3 regions of the Nocardioides marmoraquaticus genome follow, and region 3 is predicted to be linked to each of the others. Evidence: predicted binding sites of a transcription regulator. Region 3 holds the regulator's gene; each other region holds the start of a gene.
What was found. The regulator LexA, encoded in region 3, represses DNA repair genes until DNA is damaged. The targets are predictions, from matches to a motif close to TCGAACANNTGTTCGA.
Positions count from the first base shown of each region.

Region 1: the regulator LexA is predicted to act here: its motif matches at 1,345-1,360, upstream of ACYU8I_RS10345 (HNH endonuclease signature motif containing protein).
Region 2: the regulator LexA is predicted to act here: its motif matches at 1,027-1,042, upstream of ACYU8I_RS08620 (HNH endonuclease signature motif containing protein).

Region 1 covers NZ_BAAHAA010000011.1:67,478-69,740, reverse strand. Annotated here, with positions in the region: gene ACYU8I_RS10345 (HNH endonuclease signature motif containing protein) at 1-1,315, opposite strand, end outside; gene ACYU8I_RS10340 (cellulase family glycosylhydrolase) at 1,646-2,263, opposite strand, start outside.
Region 2 covers NZ_BAAHAA010000008.1:157,869-160,131, forward strand. Annotated here, with positions in the region: gene ACYU8I_RS08620 (HNH endonuclease signature motif containing protein) at 1-998, opposite strand, end outside; gene ACYU8I_RS08625 (hypothetical protein) at 1,240-1,917, opposite strand; gene ACYU8I_RS08630 (endonuclease) at 2,028-2,263, shown strand, end outside.
Region 3 covers NZ_BAAHAA010000007.1:45,666-47,928, forward strand. Annotated here, with positions in the region: gene ACYU8I_RS07125 (fibronectin type III domain-containing protein) at 1-573, opposite strand, end outside; gene lexA (transcriptional repressor LexA) at 692-1,447, opposite strand; gene ACYU8I_RS07135 (LysM peptidoglycan-binding domain-containing protein) at 1,737-2,090, shown strand; gene ACYU8I_RS07140 (lysoplasmalogenase family protein) at 2,229-2,263, opposite strand, start outside.

The DNA.
Region 1 (2,263 bases), on a different contig from region 3:
GGCGGCAGCCGGGGAAGACGCAGTGGCCGTCGCGTTGCGCGACCTGTTCGCGCATCAGTGGTGGCGGGTCGTGGGCGTCGACCGCGGTGTCGTTGCTCAGGTGGATGGGGGTGAGGGTGGTGACGGGGGCGTCGATGCCGTGCCGGGCCAGCCACGCCCGCACTTCGCTGGTGAGGTCGGTGGTGGCGTCGTCGCCGGTGGTCGAGGAGGTCGCGCAGCGACCGTCACGAGGCCCCCGGTGCCCCCGGTGTCCCTGGTGTCCCTGGCCGTGGAGGACGGCCCGGACACGCACACGTCCGTCGTGGGTGGCGCGGCGTCGGATCCACGCGGCCCGCTGTAGAGCAGACACGGGGCCGCGGGTCTCCTCGACGAACGTGCCTTGCTCGCTGGTCGTGTCGTCGAGGTCAACCGGGGTGAGGTGGACGACGAGGTCGGTGTCACCGCCCGATCCAGCTTGCCCGCCGGGCTGGACGTCGGTGGTGCGGCCGGACATGAGGTCGAGGGCGTGCTGGGGGTCGGCGAGGATCCCGACCGCGGTCGCCCGCCGGATGTCGCGGCTGGAGGTGTCGCCGAGGTCGCGCAGGTCGGCCGCGACCCGGGAGACGGTGGCGTCGAGGAGGTCGGCATCGTCGGCGTCGAGCGTCATGTTGACGTCGATGACGCCGGGTGCGCGGCGGTCACGGCGCAACCACACCCCGCGACGCGACATCGCTTCTTCCTCGTCGGCGACGGCGCGGTCGGGGTCCGCGGTCAGCCGGGCCTCGTGGACCAGCCGGCGGGCGTCGACGCGGGCGATCTTGTCCGGCACGGCGGTGATGAGCCGGTCGGCGTGGGCGGCGGCGTCGTAGGCCAGGTCGCGGGTCTCGCGGGAGATCTGCCGCGCCACCCACACCGGCACCCGCTCCTCCTGCACGAGCGCCCACAGCCGCGAGAGCCGGAACGCCAGCTCCAACGCATCCGCGAGCAGGTGCATCGCGTGGTCGACGGACCGGTCGAGTGCGGCGGCCAGCTCGAGCGGCGCCAGTGGGTGGACCAGCGGGGCACCCGGTCCGGCGAGCGGCACCAGCGGACCGGGCATCGACAGCCGTGGCTCGCCCCAGCCGGCGTAGTCGGTGATCACACCGTCGGCGCCGACCACCGCGGGGTGGGCCAGCGCCCACTGCAGCGCCATCCAGACCTGCTTCACCTCGCCGGCGTGGACCTGGGCGCGGGCGGTGAGGAGCTCGTCGATGATCGCGGCGCGCACGTCGACCTCGACCGGCCCATGGACCGGCACGGGTGCCGTGTCGGTGGTCGTCGTGGGGGCCAGCTCCATGAACGGAGTCTACCGCTCCGCACTGACAATCGAACAAGTGATCGACAGCATGCGGACTCGCGGATTGCCGGTGCCGGCGGTCGGGTCACCGGGGCCTCGCGGCTCGTCGCCCAGGGGCTCCTCACACCTCGACCAGCCCGGCTTCGTCGTGTGGCACTACTACAACTCCGGTCCTCCCTTCGTGGGGCTCGGTCGTCCCTCGCGGACTCCTCGGGGAGCGGAGGCTGCGATCCCGATCCCTGAGGTGCGAGCGAAGCGAGCCTCGAAGGGCGCGCCCCCTTCGTGGGGCTCGGTCGTCCCTCGCGACTCCTCGGGGAGCGTGGGCTGCCTTCAGCGGCGGAGGGCCGAGACGGCCTTGGCGAAGGCGGCGTACGACGGCTTCTTGGTGCCGTCGGGGCGGCGCAGGCCGAACCACGTCGAGGGGTCGGCGCGGACGCCCTGGTCGCGGTCGGTGTAGACGAACAGGTGCGAGACCCGCGGCTGGGCGGCGGCGGTGCGCACGCCGTCGGCGACGATCGCCGCCTGGTGCCGCTCGGTGACGTGGGTCGTCACGCCCGGCACCCACGCGGAGGCGGAGTCGGCGGCGAGGCCGGGGCCGCCGGTGGGGGCGCCGGACTCGTTGAAGCTCACCTCGAGGTGGCCGAGCCCGAGCGAGTCGAGCACCGACACCAGGGCCCGCGAGTCGGACCCGTCGCGGAAGACGTGCTCCCACGGCGTCAGCCAGCTGGTGCGGGTGCTCGGCAGGTGCGGGAAGGTGTACGGGTGGTAGGCGACGCCGGCCAGCGACTCGCAGCCACCGTCGCGGCAGGCCTCGAGCAGGAAGTCCGACGGGCTGTGCAGCCCGCCCCGGGTCGGCTGGTAGGCCAGCCCGCCGAACCACACCTTCGCCTGCGGTGCCGCGGCGAGGATCGAGCGGGTGCCGGCGAGCAGCACCTCGCGGTAGTCGCG
Region 2 (2,263 bases), on a different contig from region 3:
AGGTCGTCGTGGCGGATGGTGACGACGATGGTGGCGTCGCCTCCGGCGGTGGCGGGCAGGTCGCGGGCCGAGAGGCGTTCGAGGAGCTCGCAGAACGCCTCGCCGCGACGGACGGTGACGGGCCGGGTGTCGTGCGGGTCGGTGTCGATCGCGGTTGTCTCGACAGGCTCGGTCGCGGTGGTCTCGACAGGCTCGACCGACGACGGGGCGGTGTCTCGTAGCGGGGACATGATGGCGTCGAGGGCCTTCTTGAGCATGGCGCCGTGCAGCTTCGGGATGCGGAAGCGGCCGTGGGTGAGGCCTTGGTGGTCGGTCCAGGTCTCGAAGACCGTCGTGCGGGCGGCGCGGGCTTCCTCGGCCTCGAGGAGCCGGCCTTCGTAGGCATCCGCGGCCTCGGGGGCGATGACGGCATAGAGGCGTCGGCCGAGGTGGTCGAGGTCGGCGGCGTCGTGATCGTGGGCGAGGTCGACGAGGTGGGCCTCCGCGACCTCGCGCTGGTCGCCGTCGACCGCGAACTCACCGGAGACCGGCAGCAGGTCCAGCGACCGCTTGATCGCGCGGGCCTGGTCGAGCGACACCCGTCCGGTGGCCATGCCGGTGGCGAGGTGAGGCATCGCATCATCTGTCGCCTGGGCGAGGCGGAGGTCGGCGCGGGCGAGGCTGCGGCGGCTGCGGGTCTCGCGGGCGTACCAGTCGGCGATCGACCGGTCGCCGGGGTCGAGGATCGAGCCGTTGCGCTCCGCCTCCGCCATCACCGTGAGTCGCAGTGCGTCGAGCTGGGCCTGGGCGGTGGCGAGGTCGAGCAGGGTGTCGGCCAGCTCCTCGGCCCGCATCGCCCACACCGGCCGCGCGGATGGTGCGGCGAGCTGGTCGAGCCGGTGCCGCAGCCGGCGGGTGAAGTCGGCTACCGGGTGGCGAGGCACCCCGGCGTCTGGCTCGCTCGTGCCCGTGACGGAACCACCCAGGGTCGTGGGGGTGTCGTCGGTGGTGCGAGCCATGCCCCATCCTACGACAACAGTGACGCATTCGAACAGATGTGCGACACCATGTGGACGCGGTTGTGAGTGGTGGGCGGTTGGGTGCGGGGGTCTCGAGGCTCCTCGCTGGGGCTCGTCGCGCCTCGACCAGCGGCAGCAGCGCGGCCCTTCGGGAGGAGCAGTCGCGCACGGGGCGGCGTCCGAGCTTCCCGCGGGCCTCGTGGTGGGTCACTGTGCGAGGTCCACGACCACACGACGCCGGTCAGGCCTCCGGGGCGGCGAAGCCCGGGGACGGCGTCGGGGCCGGGGGGCCGTAGCCGCCGTCGCGCGACGAGGCGTCCCGCACGACCGGCACGCCGCCGCTCGCGCGGGGCAGGGCGTCACGGCGGCGGAGCCAGGGCCGCCAAACGCGGGTGAGGGGCTCGGCGGGGACGGCAGCGCTGCTCCAGCTCGCGCCACCCTGGCTCGCGATCCAGCCTTCCTCGAACCACGGCTCGGGATCGCCCGCGCCATCGTCCGCGACCCGGCGGAACTCCGCGAAACCGCGGGTGGCCACCCAGACCGCCATCTCGGCCTGGGCCACCAGGTCGTCGCGGTCGTCCTCCGACTGCGGCAGCAGGGCGCACTCGTCGCAGCACGGCACGGCCTCGTGGGCGAGGTCACCGAAGAACAGCGTGACGCCGGTGCCCGTCATGAGCTCGTGGCGCAGCACCACCAGGGTCGCGGCCTCGTCGGACGCCGGGACCGCGGCGAACGACCCCTCCGGGGAGGCGGGACCGAAGACCGACGGGGTGTGCGGCAGGCGAGCCAGCTCCGAGGTCGCCACCGGACGCACCTCGCACACGAAGAAGTCGACCAACCGGTCACCGACGCCACCCAGCCACTCCGCGAGGGGCTCGGTCGCCTGCTGCACCCTGCGCTCCAGGTCGTGGTCGGTCATGACGCCCCTCCTCTGCTCGTGGTCGACGGCGGGCCGCGAGGACCGTACGCGGGCCCCACGCTTCCCCGCGAGCGGATTCCCCGCTCCCGCAATCGGGGTACTCCCCGCCCATGGCCCACGAGCGCGTGCTGGACGCCCTGCTGGAGCGGTACGGCCGCACGTTCGCCGACGAGGCGGGCATCCCGCTGGCCGACAAGCCGTCGCCGCTGTTCCAGCTGCTGGTGCTGACCTCGCTGCTCTCGGCCAACCTCGACGCCCACCTCGGCCTCCGAGCGATGCGGACGCTCGGAGGGGCCGGGCTGCGCACGCCGCGGAGGCTGCTCGACGCGGGCCACGAGGGTCGCTG
Region 3 (2,263 bases):
CCACGTCGTGCCGCTCACGTCGGCCCCGTCGACGTCGAGGAAGATCGTGCGGGAGGCTCCCGGCCTGCTCTGCAGCGAGAGCGCGTCCTGCGTCGGGTCGACGACCCCGGGCGTGGGGACGCTGCCCAGCGTGCTGCCGGCCTCGGCCTGCTGGGTCGTGGACCCGCGAACGGTCGCCGCGGCCCGTTGCGGAGCCTCGAACGCCGGTTCCACCACGTAGACGTGCCCCTCGACCGACACCCGGACGGTCTCGTCGCGCAGCAGCTGGGCGAGCCGGCCCGGCGACATCGCGTTGCGCTCGGCGACCTCGGGCACGAGGTCGCCGCGCCGCGCGAGCAGCTGCTCGCCCGACAGGGACCGCGGCAGGATCTCGTCGTACTCAGCGCGATCGGGAGCGGCTGCGGCCTGCTCGACGGACGCTTCGCCGGTCGTGGTCGTGGTCGTGGTTGTGGTCGGACCGGAGCCGGCCTGCGCGACAGCCGAACCGGCGTCGGCCAGCTCGGGCACGCACGCGAGTCCGAGGGCCAGAGCGGCGAGGACGGCCGCTCCGCGGGTCAGCACGGGGTGGATCACCCCGAGATGATGACCCGAAAGGACCTAGTTGCGTCCGGAATGTCGGAAATTGGTGAGGCGGATGACCGGCCGGCGCTCCCGGTGCGGGGCGCCGGCCGGACCGGTGGGACGCGTGGGGTCAGACGCGACGGAGCACGGCGGTGACCTTGCCGAGGATCGTGGCGTGGGTGCCGTCGATCGGGTCGTAGGCGTCGTTGTGCGGCAGCAGCCACGGCGTGCCGCCGCGGCGCTGCAGGGTCTTGACGGTGGCCTCCCCGTCGAGCAGTGCGGCGACGATGTCGCCGTTCTCGGCCGTCTGCTCCTTGCGCACCACGACGTAGTCGCCGTGGCAGATCGCGGCGTCGATCATGGAGTCGCCGCTGACCTCGAGCAGGAAGAGCTCGCCGTCGCCGACCAGCGAGCGGGGCAGCGGCATGACCTCCTCGACCTGCTCCTCGGCCAGGATCGGCACGCCGGCCGCGATACGGCCGAGCAGCGGGACCTGGGTCGCCTCGGGCGCCGCGTCCCCGATCCCCGTGGGGTCGAAGGGCGCCTCGTCGGCGCTGGCGATCGCGCGGCGGGCCGCCATCAGCTCGGGGATGAACACCTCGAGGGCACGAGGGCGGTTGGGGTCGCGGCGGATGAACCCCTTCTGCTCGAGGACGCGCAGCTGGTGGGCGACGCTCGAGGAGCTCGTGAGCCCGACGAGGTTGCCGATCTCGCGGATGCTCGGCGGGTAGCCGCGCTTCTCGATCGACTCGCGCAGCACGTTGAGGATCCGCTGCTGGCGAGGGGTCAACCCCGTCAGGTCGGGCGCGGAGTCGGGCAGCTCGGAGACCGAGCCGCGGTCGGTGGGGGTGGTCTCGCCCGTGCGTCGGGAGCTCTGCCGTGACATGCGCCGCACGCTAGTGCTCGACCGGGTCGACTTCAAACACATGTTCGAAGCGTGTCGTCGTGGCGCGGCCGCACGTGTGCGAGCAGCTCGCTGGCAACGGGTCGTCACAACGCGGGTCCGACCTCTTGCATCGTTCGAACAGACGTTCTACGCTCGTACACATGTTCGAACCGCTGCCGGTCGGATCCACCTTGTCGGTGGTCGCGACTAGACAGCAGTCACGACAGCAGGGGTCGCCCTCCACGCTCGGCCACCAGGGCCGAGCACTTTCCCCGAGCGAGGTAGAGCGATGAGCACGATGACGATCAGCCCCCACACCATGGGTCGCGGCACGATGCCCGTCCGGGTCCGCCTGACCCGCCGCGGTCGCGCGGTCCTGACGCTGACCTTCCTGGGCGTGCTGCTGGCCCTGATGCTGACGGTCGGCGGCTCCTGGGCCACGGCCACGCTCACCGACGGGGGCGGCACCACCGAGCCGGTGGGAGTCGTCGAGGTGCAGACGGGCGACACGCTGTACGACATCGCGGCCTCGGTCGCCGCGCCGGGCGAGGTCCGTGAGATGGTGCTGCGGATCCAGGAGCTCAACTCCCTCCCGGGTGCCGAGATCTCCGTAGGTCAGCGCCTGGCCGTTCCCCGCGGCTGAGCCCGGCCCGTCCGCCACGGGCCGCTTGCGGCGCAGACGGTCTCCTCGACCCAGACCGGCAGCGCCAGGGGAGAAGTGGGGTGGGTTCCGTCCGGACGGAGCCCACCCCCTTCGCACGTCCGGGGGCCGTCGGTCGCCTCAGCAGCGCGCCGCGCCCGCCGCGAGCAGCCACT